Regions from separate parts of the Pseudorhodoferax sp. LjRoot39 genome, predicted to be linked through region 2. Evidence: predicted binding sites of a transcription regulator. Region 2 holds the regulator's gene; each other region holds the start of a gene.
What was found. Region 2 encodes FNR, which switches genes on or off when oxygen is low (the NO sensors DNR and NnrR bind a similar motif). Its sites were predicted from a motif close to TTGATNNNNATCAA; they were not measured.
Positions count from the first base shown of each region.

Region 1: the regulator FNR is predicted to act here: its motif matches at 3,546-3,559, upstream of ACSQ4M_RS28975 (ornithine carbamoyltransferase).
Region 3: the regulator FNR is predicted to act here: its motif matches at 3,807-3,820, upstream of ACSQ4M_RS08895 (universal stress protein).
Region 4: the regulator FNR is predicted to act here: its motif matches at 2,660-2,673, upstream of mhpA (bifunctional 3-(3-hydroxy-phenyl)propionate/3-hydroxycinnamic acid hydroxylase).

Region 1 is NZ_CAXUQL020000001.1:6,195,458-6,201,351, reverse strand. It holds gene mgtA (magnesium-translocating P-type ATPase) at 1-2,703, opposite strand, end outside; gene ACSQ4M_RS28975 (ornithine carbamoyltransferase) at 2,976-3,479, opposite strand; gene ACSQ4M_RS28970 (Crp/Fnr family transcriptional regulator) at 3,710-4,477, shown strand; gene ACSQ4M_RS28965 (ATP-binding protein) at 4,491-5,894, opposite strand, start outside.
Region 2 is NZ_CAXUQL020000001.1:5,598,126-5,604,019, reverse strand. It holds gene ccoN (cytochrome-c oxidase, cbb3-type subunit I) at 1-236, shown strand, start outside; gene ccoO (cytochrome-c oxidase, cbb3-type subunit II) at 257-880, shown strand; gene ACSQ4M_RS26055 (cbb3-type cytochrome oxidase subunit 3) at 892-1,029, shown strand; gene ccoP (cytochrome-c oxidase, cbb3-type subunit III) at 1,039-1,938, shown strand; gene ccoG (cytochrome c oxidase accessory protein CcoG) at 1,946-3,367, shown strand; gene ACSQ4M_RS26040 (nitrogen fixation protein FixH) at 3,378-3,629, shown strand; gene ACSQ4M_RS26035 (hypothetical protein) at 3,638-3,883, shown strand; gene fnr (fumarate/nitrate reduction transcriptional regulator Fnr) at 3,861-4,580, opposite strand; gene hemN (oxygen-independent coproporphyrinogen III oxidase) at 4,696-5,894, shown strand, end outside.
Region 3 is NZ_CAXUQL020000001.1:1,897,592-1,903,485, reverse strand. It holds gene ACSQ4M_RS08905 (PepSY-associated TM helix domain-containing protein) at 1-897, opposite strand, end outside; gene ACSQ4M_RS08900 (TonB-dependent receptor) at 909-3,167, opposite strand; gene ACSQ4M_RS08895 (universal stress protein) at 3,329-3,748, opposite strand; gene ACSQ4M_RS08890 (DNA-3-methyladenine glycosylase I) at 3,866-4,438, shown strand; gene ACSQ4M_RS08885 (MSMEG_0569 family flavin-dependent oxidoreductase) at 4,548-5,858, opposite strand; gene ACSQ4M_RS08880 (MSMEG_0570 family nitrogen starvation response protein) at 5,878-5,894, opposite strand, start outside.
Region 4 is NZ_CAXUQL020000001.1:4,451,172-4,457,065, reverse strand. It holds gene ACSQ4M_RS20685 (ABC transporter permease) at 1-730, shown strand, start outside; gene ACSQ4M_RS20680 (ABC transporter permease) at 804-1,727, shown strand; gene ACSQ4M_RS20675 (DNA-binding transcriptional regulator) at 1,839-2,645, opposite strand; gene mhpA (bifunctional 3-(3-hydroxy-phenyl)propionate/3-hydroxycinnamic acid hydroxylase) at 2,769-4,526, shown strand; gene ACSQ4M_RS20665 (3-carboxyethylcatechol 2,3-dioxygenase) at 4,721-5,662, shown strand; gene mhpD (2-keto-4-pentenoate hydratase) at 5,675-5,894, shown strand, end outside.

The DNA of each region.
Region 1 (5,894 bases), 600 kb from region 2:
CTTCACAAGCGTCGTCAGCCCGAAGTAGCCCGCGAGGATGGCCACCAGCCAGCCGAAGTACGCCAGCGGCAATGCCTGCAGCTTGAAGTAGGGCGCAAGCGGCCCCATGGGCAGCCACACTGCCACCAGTGCGATGGCGCCCGTGGTGGCCAGCAGCGCCGGCGCGGCCCGGCTCTGCACGAAGGGCAGGCGCGGCGTGCGGATCAGGTGGACCACCAGCGTCTGCGTCAGCATGCCCAGCACGAACCAGCCGGTCTGGAACAGGCCCTGGCGCGCCACGCTGTCGGCTGCGAACACCCACCACATCACGGCGAAGGTGGCCAGGTCGAACAGCGAGGACAGGGGCCCGAAGCACAGCATGAAGCGGCCAATGTCGGACGGGTGCCACTGCAGCGGCTTCGCCACCTGCTCGGCATCGACCCGGTCGAAAGGGATGCCGGTCTGCGACACGTCGTACAGCAGGTTCTGCACCAGCAACTGGATCGGCAGCATCGGCAGAAAGGGCAGGAAGGCGCTGGCCACCAGTACCGACAGCACGTTGCCGAAGTTCGAACTGGCCGTCATGCGGATGTACTTGAGCATGTTGCAGAAGGTGGTGCGGCCCTCGATCACGCCCTGGTCCAGCACCAGCAGGCTCTTTTCCAGCAGGATGATGTCGGCCGCCTCCTTGGCGATGTCCACCGCGGTGTCCACCGAGATGCCGATGTCTGCCGCGCGCAGGGCCGGCGCGTCGTTGATGCCGTCGCCCATGAAGCCCACCACGTGGCCGCGCGTGCGCAGTGCGCGCACGATGCGCTCCTTGTGCAGCGGCGCGAGCTTGGCGAACACGTTGTGCGTCTCGACCGCGGCCTGCAGCGCCGCGTCGTCCATGGCCTCCACCTGTGCACCCAGCAGCAGCGGCGTGGCCGGCAGGCCGACCTGGGCGCAGACATGGGCTGTGACGGCCGCGTTGTCGCCGCTCAGCACCTTCACGCGGATGCCGTGCGTGGCCAGCGCGCGCAGCGCGGGGGCGGACGACTCCTTGGGCGGATCCACGAAGGCGATCACACCCACCAGCGTGAGGCCGGCCTCGTCGGCCACGGCGTAGGTGGACTGCGCGGGGGGCAGTTCCTTCATCGCCACGGCCACCACGCGCAGGCCCTCGGCGCCCAGCTCCTGCGTGTAGGCTTGCACGCGGGCCAGCGCCGCGGCATCCAGCGGCGTGTCCACGCCAGCGGCGCTGCGCACCTGCGTGCAGACGGCCAGCACCTCCTCCAGCGCGCCCTTGCAGACCAGCTCGTGGTGCTCGCCCTGCGCATCGGTCTCGGACACGACCACCGACATGCGACGGCGCACGAAGTCGAAGGGGATCTCGTCGATCTTGCGGTAGGCCTCCTTCAGGCGCAGTTCCTGCGCCAGCTCCACGTGGTCGAGAACGGCGTGGTCCAGCAGATTCTTCAGGCCGGTCTGGTAGTAGCTGTTCAGGAAGGCGAAGTTCAGTACCTCGACCGACGCCGCGCCGAAGGCGTCGGTCTTGCGCGCCACCGCGATCTTGTCCTGCGTCAGCGTGCCGGTCTTGTCGGTACACAGCACATCCATCGCGCCGAAGTTCTGGATCGCGTCCAGCCGCTTGACCACCACCTTGCGGCGCGACAGCAGCACTGCGCCCTTGGCCAGTGTGGAGGTGACGATCATCGGCAGCATCTCGGGCGTCAGCCCCACTGCCACGGACACCGCGAACAGGAAGGCTTGCAGCCAGTCGCCCTTGGTCCAGCCGTTGAGCATGAAAACGATGGGCACCATCACCGCGGCGAATCGGATCAGCAGCCAGCTCACGCTGTTGACGCCGGCCTGGAACGCATTGGGCGCCGTCTCCTGCGCCTGCGCGCGAGCGGCCAGGTGGCCGAAGTAGGTGCGCGGTCCGGTGGTCAGCACCAGCACCGTGGCGGTGCCCGAGACCACGCTGGTGCCCATGAAGACCAGGTTGCGCGCCTCCAGGGGGCCAGCCCCGGGACCTGGCGCGTCGGCGAACTTCTCGACGGGGGCGGACTCGCCCGTCATGGCCGATTGCGCCACGAACAGGTCGCGCGCGGCCAGCACCCGGCCATCGGCCGGCACCATGTCGCCCGCCGACAGCGCCACCACATCGCCCGCCACCAACTCGCGCACAGGGACCTCCTGGTGCAGCGGCGGATCGGGCGCGGCGGGCGCCGGCCGCAGCACGGTGGCGGTGTTGCCCACCAGCGCGCGCAGCCCCTCGGCGCAGCGGTGCGCGCGGCCCTCCTGCACGAAGCGCAGCAGCGTGCTCAGGCCCACCATCAGCGCGATGACCACCGTGGCGCGCGCGTCCGCGCTCAGCCAGGACAGCGCGGCCAGCGCCGTCAGCAGCAGGTTGAAGGGGTTGGTGTAGCAGTGCCACAGCCGCAGCCAGTCGGGCAGGGGCTTCTCGTGGTCGACCTCGTTGGGGCCGTCGCGCGCCAGGCGTTGCGCTGCTTCGGCGGGGGGCAGACCCTGCGGGCCGGAGCCCAGCCGCCGCAGCGCATCGGCGGGCGGCTCGGCGGCATCGCGCAGCAGCGCGGTCGCGAGCGGAGCCGAGGCCGCAGGAGCCTGGCCGCGTGCCAGCGCGCCCAGCAGCGGCCGGCGGCCGAAATGCCGCAGCGCGCGCCGGCGGCGCAGGAAGCGGCTGAAGCCCTGCCGGAACATGGTGGCCAGCAGCCCCGCCATGCCGCCTGTCGCGTCGTGTCGTGCCATGGGGCGTGGGGCGGCCGGTGTCGCGGCCTCAGGCAGCACGTGGCCGATGGCCGCGCGCCGGTCCACCGCAACGTGGAGGCCGAGGTGGCGCATCAGCGCTATGGTCTGCCATGCCTGGGGCCTGCCGGCGCTGGGTTTCGGTTGTCATCGGGCCTACCCGGTGCTCCTGGGCGGCGTCCAGGACCAGAGATGGCACTGGCTGCCAGCAACACCCACCGGCCGACGGCGGCAGCATGGGCCGGCGCCTAGCACATGCTTTGCAGGACGAGGGCCTGCAGAATGCGGCGGTGCCTGTGCTGCGGCGCGTCGGCACCATCCAGCCGTGCTGCCAGCGTGGCCGCCTGCGCCGCCGCCGCGATGTACCCGTTGGTGACCGGGATGGTGGCCGTTCGCGCCAGCGCGTCCACGACCTGGTCGGGCACGCCATCGCAGGTGACGGCGTCGTACAAGCGGCTGAGCAACCTCGCGGCTTCCTCGGTCGTCTGCGGCGTGCTGCCCAAGGTCTGGCTGGCGGCCAGAACAGCCGCACGGGCGCCGAGTTCGGTGGCGGCCTGTTGAAACGCCTCGACGTGTGCCCCTTGCCCGTTGCCGCACAGCACGCCCAGGTTGCGGCCTTTCAGAGGGGGGCGCTGTGCGCCGGACGCCGGTGCATGTCCGAGGCTCCGCGCACAGGAGAGCACGGCACCGAGATCGGGAGGCTTCGGGCTCAGGTGATGCTTCGCCGCAGGCGGCTTGGGGAGAGAGGGCATGGTGGCGTCTGGCTGTCGCGCGTCGATTTGCGTGCCACAGCTTAGAAGCCACGCGCGGGCCGCCGTTTGCTCCCCATCAAACGCCGGCAAGGTGGCGCACAGGTGAGCGGATTGACACGCGCCGTTCACGCAGCGTTACGCAACCGCACCGAGCGTTGCCACCGCCTTGCGCGCCGGTCCCTAGCATGTCCCTGCCAGCCATTGACTTTGCCTGCCAGGAGAGAACCCCCATGCTGCAAGCCGCCGACACCTCCCATGAATTGCCCCCCATGGCCTGCGCCGGCAATGCGGTTGCGGTCCGCCCGCAACGTGACGACAGTGCGGCTTTCGGCCGCCAGATCGCCCAGACCCTGGAACTGCTGACGTCCGCCCTTGTACCGCAGCGCCGTTTGGTGCATGCCGGCGACAGCATCTACCAGGCGGGCCAGCCCTTCGAGAGCCTGTACATCCTGAACTCGGGTTTCGTGAAGATCGTGAACCTGAGTGCCGATGGGCGCGAGCAGGTGGTGGGCCTGAAGTTCCGGGGCGACTGGATGGGGTTCGACGGGATCGCCGAGGGGTGCCATGGCTGCGATGCCGTCGCGATGGACACCGGCGAGGTGTGGGCCATCGGCTACGACGCGCTGCTGGCGGCCTGTGCCGCGGCACCTGCGCTGCTCAAGCTGCTGCACGAAGCCATGGGCCGCGAGATCGCCCACGACCGGGGCTCGCTGATGTCGGTCTGCACCTTGTCGGCCGAGGCCCGCGTGGCCGATTTCCTGCTGCAGTGGGGTGCGTCGATGGCCCTGCGGGGCCAGCGCACCGATGCCATCACGCTGCGCATGACGCGCGCCGAGATCGGCAACTACCTGGGCATGGCGCTGGAGACCGTCAGCCGTGCGCTGTCCCGGCTGGCGCGCGAGAAGATCATCGACTTCGTGGAAAAGGGGCGGCGCGACGTGCGGATCGCCGATCCGCAGGCGCTCACCCATTTCCTGCAGCGCTGCGCCGCCCTGTGACGGCGCCGTCCGCCTAGCCGGACCCTGCGCTGCGCGTTGCCAGTGCACGTGCCACGGCGCGCGCCAGCTCCTGGCGCGAGAACGGCTTGGGCAGCACCTTCCACGCGGCGGCGATTTCCCTGTCGGCCTCGATCAACTCGGTGGAGAAGCCGGACATCAGCAGCACGGGCAGGTCCGCGCGCAGCTGCTGCGCCTGCCACGCCAGTTCGGTGCCGCGCATGCCGGAGCCGAGCGCAATGTCGCTCAACAGCAGATCGAAGCCCGCGCCGGCCTGCAGTGCCTGCAGCGCCTGCTCGCCGCTTGCCGCCAGCGTGGTGGTGCACGCCATCGCCTGAAGAGCGTTCTGCACCACCTGGCGAACCTCGGGGTCGTCCTCGACCACGAGCACCCGGAGCCCTGGAGGAAGCGTGGCGCCTTCGGCTGCGTCGTTGGCGGCCCGCACGTCACCCTGCCACGGGCGCGGCAGATACAGCGTGACCGTCGTGCCCGCATGGGGCGCGCTGTCGATGGCGACCGCACCGCGTGATTGCTTGGCGAAGCCGTACACCGTGCTGAGGCCAAGGCCGGTCCCGCGGCCGGTCTCCTTGGTGGTGAAGAACGGCTCGAACGCCCGCTCCAGCACCTGCTCCGGCATGCCCGTGCCGGTGTCGCACACGGTGAACACCACGAAGTGTTCCGCCTCGGCGCTCGGGTCTTCCAGGCCGAGCCGTACCGAGGACGGCAGCGTGCGGCAGGCCTCGGCGCCGAAGGTCAGGGTTCCGCCCTGGGGCATGGCATCGCGCGCGTTGATCGCGATGTTCAGCAGTGCGGATTCCAACTGGCCGGCGTCGGCCAGCACCATGGGGCACTCGGCCGGCGTTGTCAGCGCAATGCGGATGCGCTGGTCCACCGTACGGCGCAGCATGTCGACCAGCGATTGCAGCAAGGCGGCAGGATCCACCGCGATGGGCTGCAGCACCTGTCGGCGCGAGAACGCCAGCAGCTTGCCCGTCAGTTCCGCGGCGCGGCGGCTGGCACGTGTGGCGGCGGCCAGCATCTGCGGAGCGACAGGGTCGCGTTGCAGCGCAGGCAACTCCTCCAGCACCTGGAGGTTGCCCTGGATCACCGTGAGCAGGTTGTTGAAATCGTGCGCAATACCGCCTGTCAACTGTCCCACGCTCTCCAGCCGCTGCGCGTGGTTGAGTGCTTCCTCGGACTGCGCGCGCTGCAGGCAGGTCGACAGCAGGCTGGACAGCGCCCCGAGAAAGCGCTGTTCCTCGTCGCCGAAGCGCTTGGCCTCGCGTGAGCGCACCGCCAGAGTGCCGATGACGCGCCCGCGGTCGTACAGGGGCACGGCGAGCGCGCTGGTCAGTCCTGCCGCCAGGTACGTTGGGGGAACGTGAAAGCGCGTCTCCGTGCGGTAGTCCTCGACCGTGAT
Region 2 (5,894 bases):
TGTGGATCGCCGGCGTGATGCAGGGCCTGATGTGGCGCGCCGTCAACGCCGACGGCACGCTGACCTACACCTTCGCCGAGTCCGTCAAGGCCACGTACCCGTTCTACGCGGTGCGCCTGCTGGGCGGCCTGCTGTACCTGGGCGGCATGCTGGTGATGGCCTGGAACATGGTCATGACCATGCTCAACGCCAGGCCCGCGACGGTCGTGATCCCGCAACCCGTGGCAGCCCACTGAACCCACGCACGAGAACAACCATGTCGCAGAACCTCGACAAGCCCGGTGCGCACGAGCGCATCGAGACCAACAACTTCCTGATGATCGTGCTGATCCTGCTGGTGCTGCTGGTCGGCGGCCTCGTGGAGATCGTGCCGCTCTTCTTCCAGCGCACCACCACGGTCGCCATCGAAGGCGTCAAGCCCTACACCGCGCTGCAGCTGGCCGGCCGCGACGTCTACCTGCGCGAGGGGTGCTACAACTGCCACTCGCAGATGATCCGCCCACTGCAGGCCGAGACGCTGCGCTACGGCCACCACTCGCTGGCCGGCGAGTTCGTCTACGACCACCCGTTCCAGTGGGGCAGCAAGCGCACCGGTCCCGACCTGCACCGCGTGGGCGGCAAGTACAACGACGAGTGGCACCGCATCCACTTGCTGAACCCGCGCGACGTGGTGCCCGAGTCCAACATGCCGGCCTACGCCTGGCTGGACAAGGCCACGATCGACGGCGCGCAACTGGCCGCCAACATGCGCGCGCTGCGCCGCCTGGGCGTTCCCTACAGCGACGAAGAGATCGCCAAGGCGCCGGCCGACGTGAAGGGCCGCACCGAGATGGAGGCCACCATCGCCTACCTGCAGTCGCTCGGCCTGGCCGTGAAGTGAGGAACTGGACCATGGACATCAACACCCTGCGTTCCGTGGCCACCGTGGCCTCGTTCATCGCCTTCATTGCGATCTGGGCCTGGGCCTGGTCGCGCCGCAACCAGCAATCGTTCGACGAGGCAGCGCAACTGCCCTTCGAGCAGGAGTAAGAGGACACCATGAGCGATTTCACAAGCGGCTTCTGGTCCATCGCGATCATTGCCGTGACCCTGGGCGGCATCCTCGGCTGCGTGCTGCTGCTGTGGGGCGCCGGCAAGGCGCGCGTCTCGCCGACCGGCGACAACACCACCGGCCATGTCTGGGACGGCGACCTGCGCGAGATGAACAACCCGCTGCCGCGCTGGTGGGTGTGGATGTTCGTCATCACCGTGGTGTTCGGCGTGCTCTACCTGGTGCTGTACCCCGGCCTGGGCGACAAGCCGGGCACGCTGAACTGGAGTTCGGTGGGCGAGCACGCGGCCGACGTGGCCAAGCACAAGGAGACCACCGCGCAGGTCTACGCCAGGTACGCCGCGATGCCTGTGCCCGAGATTGCCAAGGACGCACAGGCCCATGCCATCGGCGAGCGGCTGTTCATGAACAACTGCGCCCAGTGCCACGGCTCGGACGCACGCGGCAGCAAGGGCTTCCCGAACCTGGCCGACGGCGACTGGCTGTGGGGCGGCGATCCCGAGAAGATCGCCGAGACCATCGCCAAGGGCCGCATCGGCACCATGCCGCCCATGGCCGCGGCGGTGGGCACGCCGGACGACGTGCGCAACGTGGCGCACTACGTGCTGAGCCTGTCCAATGGCCCGCACGACTCGGTGCGCGCCGCCTTGGGCAAGGCCAAGTTCACGGTCTGCGCGGCCTGCCACGGCAGCAACGGCAAGGGCAATCCGCTGCTGGGCGCGCCCAACCTGAGCGACGACATCTGGCTGCACGGCTGGGGCGAGGAGGCCATCGTCGCCATGGTCAACAACGGCAAGACCAACCAGATGCCGGCGCAGGAAGGCAAGTTCAGCGCGGAGCAGATCCGCGTGCTGGCGTCCTACGTCTGGGGCCTGTCGAACCGTTGAGGCTGCCATGAGCGCGGAGCGCAAGCTCATTCCCATCCAGCCCGAGTCCGAACTGGTCCCGCTGTTCGAGGCCCAGAAGACGGTCTACCCGCGCACCGTCGCGGGCTTCTTCCAGAACTGGCGCTGGGCCCTGGTCTGGCTCACGCAGCTGGCCTTCTACGGCACCGCCTGGCTGCAGTGGGGCGAGCGGCAGGCGCTGCTGTTCGACCTGGAGGCGCGGCGCTTCTACATCTTCGGCCTGGTGCTGTACCCGCAGGACTTCATCTACCTGGCGGGCCTGCTGGTGATCTCGGCCCTGTCGCTGTTCCTGTTCACGGCCGTGGCTGGCCGGCTGTGGTGCGGCTTCTCGTGCCCGCAGACGGTGTACACCGAGATCTTCCTGTGGATCGAGCGGCGCATCGAGGGCGACCGCGGTGCGCGCATGAAGCTCGATGCGGCCCCGCTGTCGATGGAGAAGTTCGTCAAGAAGTGGTTCAAGCACACCGCCTGGATCGTCTTCGCGCTGTGGACCGGTTTCACCTTCGTGGGCTACTTCACGCCGATCCGCGAGCTGGCCATGTCCTTCATCACCACGACCATGGGCCCGTGGGAGGTCTTCTGGGTGCTGTTCTACGGCCTGGCCACTTACGGCAATGCCGGCTTCCTGCGCGAGCAGGTCTGCAAGTACATGTGCCCCTATGCGCGCTTCCAGAGCGCGATGTTCGACCGCGACACGCTGATCGTGAGCTACGACAGCGCCCGCGGCGAGCCGCGCGGCAGCCGCCCGCGCAACGCCGACGCGGCGGCGCGCGGCCTGGGTGCCTGCATCGACTGCACGCTGTGCGTGCAGGTCTGTCCGACCGGCATCGACATCCGCAAGGGCCTGCAGTACGAGTGCATCGGCTGCGGCGCCTGCGCCGACGTCTGCGACGGCGTGATGGACAAGATGGGCTACGCGCGCGGCCTCGTCAAGTTCACGACGCAACAAGGGCTGGCCAAGGGCTGGAGTCGCGCGCAGATCTGGCGCAGGGTGTTGCGCCCGCGCGTGCTGGTCTATGCCGGCGTGCTGCTCGCGATCTCGCTGGGCCTGGCCGTGAGCCTGGCGCTGCGCACGCCGTTCAAGGTGGACGTGGTGCGCGACCGCGGTGCCATGGCGCGCATCGTGGCCGGCGGCGCCATCGAGAACGTCTACCGGCTGCAGATCATGAACGCCACCGAGTCGCAGCAGCGCTTCGCCATCGCCGCGAGCGGGCTGCCCGGGCTCGTCGTCACATCCGAGCCCGAGGTCGAGGTCGACGCCACGGCCTCGCGCTGGGTCGCCGTGCGCCTGCAATTGCCGCTGCAGCAGGGCGGGGCGGCCGGTGGCTCGCACCCCATCCTTTTCGAACTGCGCATGCTGGACGGCAACGAGCAGGTGCGCGAGAAGTCCGTGTTCCTGGTTCCCCGGTGAGGAGACTCTGATGCAAGAACAACAGCAAGCGAGCCGCGTCGTGCGCCCCTGGTGGCGCTACGGCATGGTCTGGATGGTGATCGGCGGCCCGCTGGTGGTCGTGGTAGCCGGCATCGCGACGGCGGTGATCGCCTTCCGCGGGGCCGACCCGGTGGTCACGGCGCCGCCGGCGCAGGTCGCGGCCGAGGATGCCTTCGACCTGCAGCCCGCGATGGCGGGGCGCAACCACGCGGCGACCGGCGGCGTGCCGGCGCGGCGCTGAGGCAGGCCATGGCCGCGCGGCGCTGGATGTGGATCGCCTGGCCGGCCTTCCTGGCCGCCGGCGTGTTGGAGATCATCGTGTTCGCGCTGGTCGATCCGCACGACCTGCACTGGCTGGGCCGGGCGCTGGACTGGTCGGCGATGGCGGTCTACACCGCGAGCTTCTTCGCGTTCTGGGTGGTGGCCATGGCGGGCAGCGCGCTCACGCTGCTGCTGGCGACACCGGAGACGGTCAGTGGCAGACCTGGGGATTGACGATGCGGGCAAGCGCATCGGCATCGAGGATGCGCAGGTGCCGCTGCTTGACCTCGACGGTGCCGTCCTCCACGAACTTGGAGAAGGTGCGGCTCACGGTTTCGAGCTTGAGGCCCAGGTAGCTGCCGATCTCCTCGCGCGTCATGCGCAACACGAGTTCGCTGCGCGAGAAGCCGCGGGCATGCAGGCGCTTGACCAGGTTCAGCAGGAAGGCCGCCACGCGCTCCTCGGCGCGCATGCTGCCCAGGAGCAGCATCACGCCGTGTTCGCGCACGATCTCGCGGCTCATGATCTTGTGCACGTGGTGCTGCAGCGCGTTGACCTCGCGCGAGAGCTCTTCGAGCCGGTCGAAGGGCATCACGCAGACCTCGGCGTCTTCCAGCGCCACGGCGTCGCAGCTGTGCTTGTCGTTGACGATGCCGTCCAGGCCGATGATCTCGCCGGCCATCTGGAAGCCCGTCACCTGCTCGCGGCCGTCGTCGGTGGCCACCGTGGTCTTGAAGAAGCCGGTGCGGATCGCGTAGAGCGAGACGAACTTCTCGCCACTGTGGAACAGCGTGGCGCCGCGCTTCACGGACTTGCGCGTCGCGACCACTTCGTCGATGCGCTCGAGTTCCTGCTGGTCCAGCTGCATGGGCATGCACAGCTCACGCAGGTTGCAGTTGGAACAGGCGACTTTGATGGTGTGCGGCAGCATGGCGTCCTTTCATGACGTGACGCAAATTGTCTCAAAAATGAGCGAACAAAGGCTTGATCTTGATCAAGGTCTGGTCAGGTCGACGCAGGCACAGTCCAGAGTCTGAGGATTTCCCATGACGACTCCACTGGCTTGCCCTGCTGCCCACGCCATTCCCACCGAGGTGCTGCAGCGCTTCGACCGGCCCGGCCCGCGCTACACCTCCTACCCCACGGCCGACCGCTTCGTCGAGGCCTTCGGCCCGGACGACCTGCAGCAGGCGCTGGCGCAGCGCCGCCACGGCGGGGCGGGGCGGGCCTTGCCGCTCTCGCTGTACGTGCACATCCCGTTCTGCGAGTCGCTGTGCTACTACTGCGCCTGCAACAAGATCATCACCAAGCGCCATGAGAGGGCCGCGCCCTACCTGGACTACCTGGCGCGCGAGATCGACCTGTACGTGGCCGCGCTGGGCGAAGGCCAGCCGGTCTCGCAGCTGCACCTGGGCGGTGGCAGCCCGACCTTTCTGAACGATGCCGAACTGGCCCGGCTCATGGACCTCTTGCGCAGCCGCTTCGCGCTGGCGCCGGGCGGCGAATACGCCATCGAGATTGACCCGCGCACCGTGGACGCTGCGCGGCTGCAGCACCTCGCGGCGCTGGGCTTCAACCGGCTGTCGTTCGGCGTGCAGGACTTCGACCCCGCCGTGCAGAAGGCCGTGCACCGCGTGCAGCCCTACGCCCAGGTGGAGCAGCTGGTGCACAGCGCGCGCGGCCTGGGCTTCGAGTCCATCAATGTGGACCTGATCTACGGCCTGCCGCTGCAGACCCCGGCCTCGTTCGCGCAGACGCTGGAGCAGGTCGTCGCGTTGCGTCCCGAACGCATCGCGCTGTATGGCTATGCGCACCTGCCCGAGCGCTTCAAGCCGCAGCGCCGCATCCATGCCGAACAGCTGCCCGACGGCGCGGCGCGGCTGGCCATGCTGGGCGCGGCGCTGGCGCGTTTCGAAGCCGCCGGCTACGTCTACGTGGGCATGGACCATTTCGCGCTGCCCGGCGACGCGCTGGCCGTGGCCAAGCGCCAGGGCCGGCTGCACCGCAACTTCCAGGGCTACAGCACGCAGCCCGATTGCGACCTGATCGCGCTGGGCGTGTCGGGCATCGGCAAGATTGGCGCCAGCTACACGCAGAACGCCAAGACCATGGAGCAGTACTGCGACCTGCTGGACCAGGGTGCGCTGCCCGTGGTGCGCGGGCTGGCGCTCACGCGCGACGACCTGTTGCGCCGCAGCGTGATCATGGCGCTGATGTGCCAGGGCGCGCTGCAGTTCGAACCCGT
Region 3 (5,894 bases), 3.7 Mb from region 2:
CAGCACGGGCTTGAGCAGCCTGGCCGTGACATGTTCGCCGCCGCGCAGGAACACGCCGTAGTGGTGCGGGCTCGCGAAGCTGGTGCCCGGGAAGGCCACGAAGGCCACCTTCATGCCGCGCTCGTGCGCGAGCGCGGCGGCCACCGCGCCCTGCAGCGAGCCCGGCGAGGCCAGCGGCGGCTTGTCCTTGTAGGGCGCGAGCATGGCCGCGACCTCGGTCGACTGGTAGTACTTGACCAGGAGGTCGGCCCAGGCGTTGATGACGCCCGTGGCGCCGACCACCGTGAACCAGACCAGTGTGACGATGCCCACCAGGTTGTGCAGGTCCAGCCATTGGGCGCGCGCGCTGCGTTCGCGCCGGATCTCGCCGAAGCGCAGCTTGCGCATGAAGGGCGCGTACAGCACCGCACCCGAGACCAGCGAGGCCAACAGCAGCACGCCCATGAGTCCGAGGAACAGCATGCCCGGCAGGCCCATGAACAGGTCGATGTGCAGCGAACGCATGATGTACATGAAGCCGCTGTCGAGCGAGGGCTCGCCGAGCACCTGGCCCGTGCGCGCATCGACGGCCACCTGCTTGAAGCCAGCCTTGGCGTCGGGCGTGGGCGCCAGCGTCACGTACCAGACGCGGTCGTCGTCCTCCTCCTGCGAGGCGAACATGCCCTGCAGGCCTGGGTGCCGCGCGGTGGCCGTGCGCATCAGGGCGTCGAGGTCGGCGCGCGGTGCGTTGGCGGGCATGTCCGCCGCCTCGATCTCGGTGCCCAGCAGGTGGCCGATCTCGTGGTGGAAGATCAGCGGCAGGCCGGTGATGCACAGCAGCAGCATGAACACCGTGCAGACCAGGCTGGACCACTTGTGGGTCCAGGTCCAGGCGCGGATGGCGCGGGTGCTGAGCATCGGGGCGAGGATCAGAAGTCGACGGACGCGCTCAGGCCGAAGGTCCGCGGGGCGCCGACGACCAGGTAGCCCGATCCAGGGTAGCCGCCGGACGAAGCCCAGTAGTTGCGGTCGAAGAGGTTGTCCACGCGGGCGCGCAACGTCACCAGCCGGCCGCCCATGTCCATCAGATAGCGCGCACCGACATCCAGGCGCGTCCACGAAGGCGCCTCCAAGGTGTTGGCCGCGTTGGCGTAGCTAGAGCCGGTATGCACGATGCGGCCGTCCACGGCAAGGCCGCGCACCCCGGGGATGTCGAACTCGGCACCCACGCTGGCCTGCAGCTTGGGCACGCCGATCACGCGTTTGCCATTGGTGGCGGCGTCGCCGGTGGAGCGCTGCTTGGCGTCGAGCCAGGTCAGGCCACCCAGCACGCGCAGGCCTGGCATGGCCTCGCCGTGCAGGCTCAGCTCGGCGCCTTGGTGGCGGTCTTCGCCGGCGGCGGAGAAGAGGCCGGTGGCCGTGGAGCCCGAACCCGTGACCGTCACGATGGAACGCGGCTTGTCGATGCTGAAAAGGGCCAGGCCGCCACCGATGCGCCCGCCGTCGAACTTCAGGCCGATTTCCTTCTGCTTGGAAACATAGGGCCGCAGCTTGTCACCGGCGTTCGTGATGCGCACGCCGCCGGAGGTGGTCGCAGGCGCCGTGTCGCCCTGCACCAGTCCTTCGATGTAGTTCGCGTAGGCCGACAGTTGCGGCGAGACCTTGAACACGAAGCCGGCCACGGGGCTGGTGCGGCTCTCGTCGTAGCCGGTCTTCACCCCGCCGGGCGACGTGACGGTGCCGTTGTTGACGATCCGGTAGGTGACGCTGTCCACCTTCATCTTCTGGTGGCGCAGGCCAAGCGTCAGCAGTGCCCGGCCTTCCAGGAACGACAGCGTGTCGCCCAGGGCGAAGCTCTGCAGCCTGGTCGCGCCGTTGAAGGCGGGATTGGACAGATCATTGCCCAGGTAGGTCAGCGCCGGCTGGGCATAGGCGGTCGGGTTGTACAGGTTGGTTGCGAGCGTGCTCCCCAGGCCCAGGCCATAGGCGTTGTCCTTCTTCAGCTGGAACGCCGACACCGCCGCGACGACCTCGTGGCCCACCGAGGCGGTCTGGAACTTGGCGCGCAACCCGATCTCACCCGTATCGACCTCGTCCTCGCGGGCATTGTCGAAACGGCTCGTGGTGCCGGCGCCCGTGGCCGCATCGGTGAGCGTCAGGTTCGCCAGCGCGTTGGCCTCCTTGCTGCGGCGCAGGCCATAGGCAGCCCAGGCGGTGAGGTTGGCGCTGATGTCGACCTCGCCACGCAGCGTGCCGAACACGTCCTTCTCGTTGGAGTAAGACCAAGGCTGCGCGAAGTTGGCACTGGCGTCCGGCGGCGCAGGAATGGCGGTCAGCCCCGCACCCGGGGCCACATTGGTCCTGGTGCGCTTCAGGCGGTTGTCCTGCCATCCGATGTCGCCCGACAGGCGCACGTCACGGCTGCGCCAATCCAGGCCGAGCGCGACCAGGCCAAGCTTGGCCTTCTCGTCGTCCACCGCCGTGCCGCCATCGCGGTACGCGGCGTTGAGCCGGATGCCGGTGGCGCCGTCGGGACCGAAGCGGCGCGCGATGTCGGTGGACACACTGCCCTGCCCGCCGCTGCCCGCCCCTACCGTCACGCGCGACAGGGGTTCGTTGGGGGCCCGCTTGGGCAGCAGGTTGATCGCGCCGCCCAGGCTGCCGTTGGGCGCCGCGCCCGTCAGGAAGGCCGAAGCGCCACGCAGCACTTCCACGCGCTCGAACAGTTCGGTCGCGATGTACTGGCGCGGCAGCAGGCTGTACAGGCCGTTGTAGGCCGTGTCGTCGGAATTCAGGATGAAGCCGCGCACGAAGTAGGCCTCCTGGAAGTTGCCGAAGCCGCGCGCCACGCGCACGGTCGGGTCGTTCTGCAGCACCTCGCCCACGCTCTTGGCCTGGCGGTCCTGGATCAGTTCGTTGGTGTAGCTCGTGATGGAGAACGGCGTCTCCATGTTGTCGCGCGTGCCCAAAATGCCGGCACGCCCGCCGCGCGCCACCTGGCCGCCGGCATAGGACGGCGACAGCCCTTCGGCCGAGGCATCGGCACTGGCATTGACCGTGATGGTGGACAGCGACTTCTCGCCAGCGGCAGGCGCGGCTTGCGCCCACGCAGCGTGCGACAGGCACAGGGCCAGGGGCGTCAACGCGCAGCCGGCAACGGCGCGCAGGGAGGAGGAACGGACAGGCATGCGAGCTCACCCAAAGAGGGACTTGGTGGGCTGGCTCGGCACATGGCGTCATGGCGACGCATGCCTGGCTGGCGAGGGACGGCGAGTTTACGCCGGCCCCTGCCGGATGGGGACCGAATCGTTGTGCATTGGCAACGATTCGGTCGCTTGTGAGAACCGTTTCAGCGCAGCAGCAGCACCGGCACCTTGCACTGGCTGAGCACCTTGGTGGCGACCGAGCCCATGATCAGGTTGCCCAGCGCGCCATGGCCGTGGCTGCCCAGGGCCAGCAGGTCGTAGCCGCCCTTCTCGGCGGTTTGCGCCAGTTCGTGCGCGGGGTGGCCTACCTTGAACTCGAACTGGGCGCTGATGCCCTTTTGCGCGAAGAAGGCCTTGACGGGTTCGAGCACCTTGTCGGCCTCTTCCTGGTAGTAGCCCTTGACCACGTCGGCATTCACGTAGGAGGCCGCGCGCTTGGGCAGTTCCAGCACCACGGTCAGCACCGTGTACTCGTTGCCAGCGGCCAACAACTGGTGCTGGGCGAGATAGGTCAGCATGCGCTGGGTCTGTTCGCTGCCGTCGACGGCGATCAGGATCTTCATGTGTCGATCTCCTGGTGGTTTTGATGGATCCAGTATCTGCCAAGCCTGGGTGCCGGTCTTGATCTCCCTCAAGCCAGCAGGCAAAAGCGCATGCGCCATCGGCACAATGCCGCTCCCATGGACACCTCCACCGCCCTGCCCCGCTGCACCTGGTGCGGCACCGAGCCGCTGTACCAGCACTACCACGACACCGAATGGGGCGTGCCCCAGCGCGACCCGCGCATGCTCTGGGAGATGTTGATGCTCGAAGGCTTCCAGGCCGGGCTGTCGTGGATCACCATCCTGCGCAAGCGCGAGGGCTTCCGCCGGGCCTTCGACGGCTTCGATCCCGCCAAGGTCGCCCGCTACGACGAGGCCAAGGTCCAGGCCCTGGTGGCCGACCCTGGCATCGTGCGCGCACGCGCCAAGATCGTGGCCACCATCGCGGGCGCGCAGATCTACAACAGCATGATGGCCGCCGGCGAGGACTTCGCCGACTACTGCTGGGCCTTCAGCGGTGGCCGGGTGTTGCGCGGCGACGGCGTGCACTTCGCCACCTCCACGCCGCTGTCCGAGACCATCTCCAAGGACCTCAAGAAGCGCGGCTTCAAGTTCGTGGGCCCGACCATCGTCTACGCCTGGATGCAGGCCATCGGCATGGTGGACGACCACGCCGTGCACTGCTTCCGGCGCGCGCAGCTGGGGCGCTGAGCGCGGCTGGGCCGGGCTGCTGGGCATGGCGGCCGGTGCAGCCCTGGGCGGCTGCTGGCTGTACGCGCGGTGGCCCACCCACCAGACGCGGTGACCGCCCGGCCGTCGCTCAGGCGAGCGCAGCCTGCAGTTGCACCTGCGCCGACCTGGTCCGCAGCGGCTCCCCAGTGCCAATGGACGCCTGCCGCTGCGCGATGCGCTCGGCCAGGTACGCCGCATCGCGCGCCACACCGCTGAACCGCCCCGAGCCCCAGGTGTGCAGCCAGGGCAGGCCCAGGAAGTACAGGCCTGGCACCGCCGTCACGCCCCGGTTGTGCACTGGATGGCCGCGCCCGTTGAACACCGGTGCGTCGAGCCAGCCGAAGTCGGGTGCGAAGCCGATGCACCAGACCACGGACGTGATGCCCGATGCCGCCAGCGACAGTGCGGCGCGCTCGGCCACCGGCTGCCAGACCGGCTCGTACGGGGCACCGGCGGGTGCATCGATCCCGTGCTCGGCGATGTACTTGTCGATCGACGCGTTGATGCCGTTGTAGGTGGCGTCGGCCCGGTCCAGCACCTCGGCCAGCCGCGGCGCGAAGCGCAGCGTGTCGCCATCTGCATCCAGCCCTTCGAGCACGCCGAACAGGTCCATGCCCTCCAGCGCGAAGCGGCGCAGGTCGATGTCGCGCCCGCCATCGCGGCCGGTCACGTAGTGGTTGGTGTTGTCTCGCACGCCCTCGCGCAGCGGGTGCTGGGTCACCGGCATGTCGTAGTACTGCATGTCGGCCAGCCAGTCGACCACGTCGCGGCCGCGGTAGAAGCGCGCGCAGCGCGGCGCGTCGCCCACGGCCAGCACGACCTGGCGGCCGGCCAGGTGCAGGTCTTCGGCGATCTGCGCTCCGCTCTGGCCGGAGCCGACCACCAGCACCTTGCCGGGCGGCAGCTGGCCGGCGTTGCGGTAGTCGGCCGAGTGGATCTGGCGGATCGACGCCGGCAGCCGCTCGGCCAGGCGCGGCACGATGGGGGTGTGGTAGCCGCCCGAGGCCACCACCACCTGCTCGGCGAAGCACTCGCCCTCGCTGCTGCGCACCACGAAGCCGCCCGGCGCGGGCCGGATCTGCTGCACCGCCACGCCTTCGCGCAGCGGCGCGTCGACGGCCTCCTTGAAGGCCGCCAGGTATTCGATGATCTGCGGCTTCTTCATGAAGCCATGCGGGTCGTCGCCCCGGTAGGGGTGGCCCGGCAGCGCGCACTGCCAGTTGGGCGTGACCAGGCAGAAGTTGTCCCAGCGCTGGGTGCTCCAGGCGTGCAGGGCGCGGTGCTTCTCGAAGACGACATGCTCGATGCCCTGGGCCTTCAGGCCATGGCTCAGCGACAGGCCGGCCTGGCCGCCGCCGACGATGACGACGCTGTGGCGCGGGATGGTGGAAGTGGTCATGGGGATCTCCAGGGGGTGTTCAGGCAGGGGTGAAGG
Region 4 (5,894 bases), 1.1 Mb from region 2:
GCTGGAGTGGCCCGTGTGGCTGCTGTTCCCGCTCATGATGCTGGCCGCCGCGCTGGCCGGCGCCCTGCTGCTGCTGGGGCCGGCGCTCATGAAGAACAAGCTCGGCGTGGACGAGGTCGTCACCACGCTGCTGTTCAACTTCATCATGCTGCTGGCCGTGGGCGCGCTGCTCGACGGCCCCATGAAAGACCCACTGGCCATGGGCTGGCCGCAAAGCGTGGCGCTGCAACCCGACCTCGAACTCGCCAAGCTCGTCGCGCAGACGCGCGTGCACACCGGATTGCTGTGGGGCCTCGTGCTGGCCGTGCTGGTCTGGGCCATCTTCCGCTTCACGGTGCTGGGCTTCGACATCCGCGCCCTGGGCGCCAACCCGCGCGCGGCGGCCTTCGCGGGCGTGCCGGTCACGCGCACCGTGGTGCTCACCGCCCTGCTCTCGGGCGCGCTGGCCGGCCTGGCCGGTGCCATCGAGGTGGCGGGCCGCACCAGCTACGTGACGCTGGACATGTCGCCCAACTATGGCTACGCGGGCATCGTGATCGCCATGCTGGCCGGCCTGCACCCGTTGGGCGTGGTGGCCTCGGCCGTGTTCGTGGCCGGCGTGCTGGTCGGCGCCGACAGCATGAGCCGCGCCGTGGGCGTGCCGACCTACATCGCCGATGTGATCGTGGCCACCGCGCTGCTGGCGGTGCTGGTGGCGACGCTGCTCACGCAGTACAGGGTGCGCAAATGAGCGCCGCGCCGGGCCGCCCCAAGCAAGCTCGCTCCCGCTTGGCGGGACAGGCCGCAGGCCGAAGGGTGCATCAATGAGCGAGATCCTGGACATCCTGGGCAATGCTGCATTTTGGGTCGCGGTGCTGCGCATCGCCTCGCCGCTGATCCTCGGAACGCTGGGCGTGCTGCTGTGCGAGCGCGCTGGCGTGCTGAACCTGGGCATCGAGGGCATCATGGTCGCGGGCGCCTTCGCCGGCTGGCTGGCCGTGTACGCGGGCTGGCCGCTCTGGATCGGTGTGGCCGTCGCTGCGCTCACTGGCGCGGTGTTCGGCCTGCTGCACGCCTTCCTGACCGTGGGCCTGGCGCTGTCGCAGCACGTCTCGGGCCTGGGCATCACCATGCTGGCCACCGCGCTGTCGTACTACGGCTACCGCGTGAGCTTTCCAAAGGTGACGACACCACCCACTGTCGCGCCGTTCGCGCCCATGGACTGGCTGCCGATACCGGTGCTGAACGCGCAGACGCCGCTCACGCTGCTGGCCCTGCTGCTGGTGCCGCTGATCGCCTATGGGCTGTACCGCACGCCGGCGGGCCTGGCGCTGCGCATGGTCGGCGAGAACCCGCAGGCGGCCGAAGGTCAGGGCCTGTCGGTGGCACGCACGCGCACGGCGGCCATCGTGGCGGGCTCGGCGCTGATGGGCGTGGCGGGCAGCTTCCTCACGCTGTCGGCCTTCAACGCCTTCTTCTTCAACATGGTCAACGGCCGCGGCTGGATCTGCGTGGCGCTCGTGGTGTTCGCCTCCTGGCGCCCCGGCAAGGCGCTGCTGGGCGCGCTGCTGTTCGCGTTCTTCGACGCGCTGCAGCTGCGCCTGCAACAGTCGGGCGACGCACTGCTGCCCTACCAGCTGTACCTGATGCTGCCCTATGTGCTGTCCATCGTGGCGCTCATCGTGGTGGCGCGCAAGGCGGCCTATCCGCAGGCGCTCATGAAGCCTTACCGCAAGGGCGAGCGGTAGTCTTCCCCTGTCATCGGCCGGGCCAGGGCGCGTTCGCCACCGCGCACCTCCAGCGTGTCGTTGCGCTGGTGCAGGCTGCGCTGCTGCGGACGGCGCGCGCGCCCGGACTGATCAAATCCAGGCCTCGCTGTTCTTGCCGATGGTCTCGGCCAGTTGCTGCAGCATGGGCAGGTAGCGTCGGCGCAGCTCGGCCGGCGCGATGGCGCCCTTGGGAAAGACCATGTTCAGCGCCGCCAGCAGGCGCGGGCCGGCGAACACCGGCAACGCGATGGCGGCAAAGCCGGCTTCGCGGATCCATTCGCCCTCGTTGACCGAGTAGCCGCGCCGCTGCGTCGCCCGGACCATGCGCTTCACCGCCGCAGTGTCGCGGGCCTGATCGCCGATCCAGTCGTCGCGCACGCGCAGCAGCTCCAGCAGGCCCTCGCGTTCGACCTCTGCGCAGGCGCTCAGGTAGGCGCGGCCGATCGCCGTGGCGAGCAGCGGCAGCCGCTCGCCGATCATCGCGCGGTGTTGCGACAGCGTGCTCCAGCGGTGCGTGGATTCGCGCACCACCATGAAGCCGGCCTCCGCCGTGCCCAGGTCGCATGGCCACATCAGTTCGCGCGCAGCGGCCTGCATGGACGGAAGCGCCACCTTGCCGACCCAGGCCTCGTCCTCGAAGCCCTCGCTCAGACTGCGCACATCGAAAGTCAGGCAGTACTGGCCGTCGCGGTCGCCGGGGCGCACCAGGCCCAGCTGGCGCAGCGTCTCCAGCAGGCGCTTGGTCGTGGTGCGGTCCAGGCCGCAGATCCGCGCCAGTTCGCTGGTCGCGCCGATGCCGCCCGGCACGCGGTTCAGCGCGCGCAACACCTCCAGGCCGCGCGCCAGGCCGCGGACCTCCTTGTAGGGCGGGGATTGGGCTGTCAGGCGTGCGCGCATCTCGACTCCAAGGGTTAACCCTGATCAACCTGTGCACCAGGTGCACAGTGTTTACCACATCGACCCTGCCCAACAGAATTCTTTCCGAGTTGTGCCACCCACCCAGACCTACAGGAGACCGCCATGGAATCGACATCACAAGCATCCACCGGCCAGGACGCCGACGTTGTCATCATCGGCGCCGGCCCGGTCGGGCTGACCATCGCCAACACCCTGGGCCTGGCCGGCGTCAGCACGCTGGTGGTCGAGCGGCTGCCGCAGATCATCGACTACCCGCGCGCCATCGGCATCGACGACGAGTCGCTGCGCACGCTGCAGGCCATCGGCCTGGCCGAGCAGGTGCAGACCCACATCACGCCGGACCACTGGATGCGCTTCCTGACGGCCGATGGGCGATGCTTCGCCAGCATCGAGCCGCGCACCGACGAGTTCGGCTGGTCGCGCCGCAACGCCTTCATCCAACCGCAGGTCGATGCCATCCTGTACCAAGGCCTGCAGCGCTTCGCGCACGTCCGGTCGCGACTGGGCCAGGAGCTGACGGACATCGCCCAGGATGCCGGCGGCGTGTCGCTGGGCTTCAAGGCCGAAGACGGCACCGAGAGCCGGGTGCGCGCGCGCTACGTGGTGGCGGCCGACGGCGGCAACAGCTTCGTGCGGCGCACGCTGGGCGTGGCCTTCGAGGGCCGCACCAAACCCAACCAGTGGATCGTGGTGGACGTGCGCAACGACCCTCTGGGCACGCCGCACATCGACATGTGCTGCGACCCCGAACGCCCCTACGTCTCGGCCGCGCTGCCGCACGGCATCCGCCGCTTCGAGTTCATGGTGATGCCGGGCGAGACGGAAGAAGAGCTGTCCAGGCCCGAGAACATGGCCCGCCTGATGGCCAAGGTGGTGCCGCACCCGGACAAGCTGGACTACATCCGCAAGCGCGTCTACACCCACAACGCGCGCCTGGCCAGCACCTTCCGCGTGGGCCGCGTGCTGCTGGCCGGCGATGCCGCGCACATCATGCCGGTGTGGCAGGGCCAGGGCTACAACAGCGGCATGCGCGACGCCAGCAACCTGGCCTGGAAGCTGGCGCTGGTGGCGCAGGGCAAGTGCGGCGATGCCATGCTGGACAGCTACACCGACGAGCGCCGCGACCATGCGCGCGCGATGATCCACCTGTCCGAGGTGGCCGGCGACATCTTCGCGCCCGAGAGCGCCACCGCCGCCAAGGTGCGCGACCGGCTGATGCTGGCGCTGAACGCGGTGCCGCCGGTCAAGGCCTACTTCGCCGAAATGCGCTTCAAGCCCATGCCGCGCTACGAGAAGGGCGTGGTGCTGCTGCCCGAGCGCGCCGAGGCCGGCTCCGTGTTCGGCGGCCTGCTCGACCGCTCCGGCGACACGCCCATGGGGCGCCTGATCGGCCTGATGGCGCAGAAGAAGGAGTCGCTGTTCGGCCGGCTGATCAACGGCCTGGAGGCGCCGCTGCAGACGCCGGTGGGCCGCATGTTCATCCAGCCGCGCGTGACGCTGGCCGACGGCGCCAGCGTGCGCCTGGACGAGGCCATCGGCCTGAACTTCGCCATCATCGCCTGGGGCACGGACCCGACGCACGGCATGCGCCCGGCGGTGCGCGCGTTCTGGGAGCGCCTGGGCACGCGCTTCATCAAGGTCAAGCCGCTGGTGCAGATGGCCTACGCGGACGAGGCCGGCCCCGGCGTCACCACGCTGGGCGACACCCAGGGCCGCATCAAGGACTGGTTCACCGGGCAGAGCTGCTCCATCGCGGTCGTGCGGCCGGACCGCTTCGTCGCCGCCATGACCTCGCCGCACGGGATCGACGCGACCACCGCCCGGCTGGCGCAGCTGCTGCACGCCCCGCTGGAGGCTTGAAATGAAACCACCCCCGTTTGGACTTCTCACTTCGTGTAGAAGTCCCATCCCCCCTCAAGGGGGCGCACCCGGCGGCCTGGCAGAGCCAGTTCCGCGGCTGCGCTGGCATGGCCTGCTCCGCGGCCTTCTGAACCGCTGCTTGCGAGCCGGTTTCGTGTCCTGCGGGTGGCGCGCCAGCGCCGTGGAGAACTGAGATGGCCCGCGCGTTCCTGGGCATGTCCCACTCGCCGCTGCTGGGGCTGAACCCGCTCGACGCCGCCGTGCAGGCCGAGCTGCAGTGCGGCATCGCCCGTGCCCGCGAAGCCGTGCTGGCGTTCGACCCCGAGCTGGTCGTGCTGGTCGGCCCGGACCACTACAACGGCTTCTTCAACGAGCTGATGCCGCCGTTCTGCATCGGCAGCCAGTGCACCTCGGTCGGCGACTACCTCACGCCGGCCGGCACGCTGAACGTGGACGAAGCCGCCGCGCTGGGCCTGGCCACCTGGCTCATGGACCACGGCTTCGACCTGGCGCTGTCGCGCCGCATGCAGGTGGATCACGGCTTCGCCCAGGCGCTGCAGTTCATCTGGGGCGGCCTGGACACACCGCCCGTGCTGCCGGTGTTCCTGAACGCCGTGGCCCAGCCCGGCATCCCGCGGCTGCGGCGCTGCCGCCAGCTCGGCAGCGAGATCGGCCGCTTCCTGGACACGCTGCCGCGGCGCACGCTGCTGATCGGCTCGGGCGGCCTGTCGCACGAGCCGCCGGTGCCGACCATGGCCCACCCCGATTCCGCGGTGCGCGAGCGCATCACCGCCAGGCGCACGCCGACGCAGGACGAGCGCGATGCCAAGACCGAGCGCGTCAAGGCCGCCGGCATCGCACTGGCGCGCGGCGACGCCGGCATGAAGCCGCTGAACCCCGACTGGGACCGGCGCTGGATGGACGCGCTGGCCCGCGGCCGGCTGGACCTGCTGGTGCAGGACAGCGAGGCCTCCATCGAGCAGGCCGCCGGCCTGTCGGCCCACGAATCCAAGACCTGGCTGGTGGCGCGTGCCGCGCTGCCCGAAGACACCGAGCTGCCCTGCCCGCTGCGCCACTACCAGGCGATCCCGGCACTCATCGCCGGCTACGGAATCCTGTTTCTGCACACCACTTGAGGAGACGACGACATGAGCACCGAGCAAGACATTGCGCGATGGGCCGCGCGCCTGCGCGAAGCCGAAAGCAGCGGCCAGCCCATCGCCCCGCTGCGCGACGAGATCCCCGACGCCGACACGGCCTACCGCGTGCAGTTGGCCAACGTGCGCCATGCCACGGCGCAGGGCCGGCGCATCGTCGGCCGCAAGATCGGCCTGACCTCGCTGTCCGTGCAGCAGCAGCTGGGCGTGG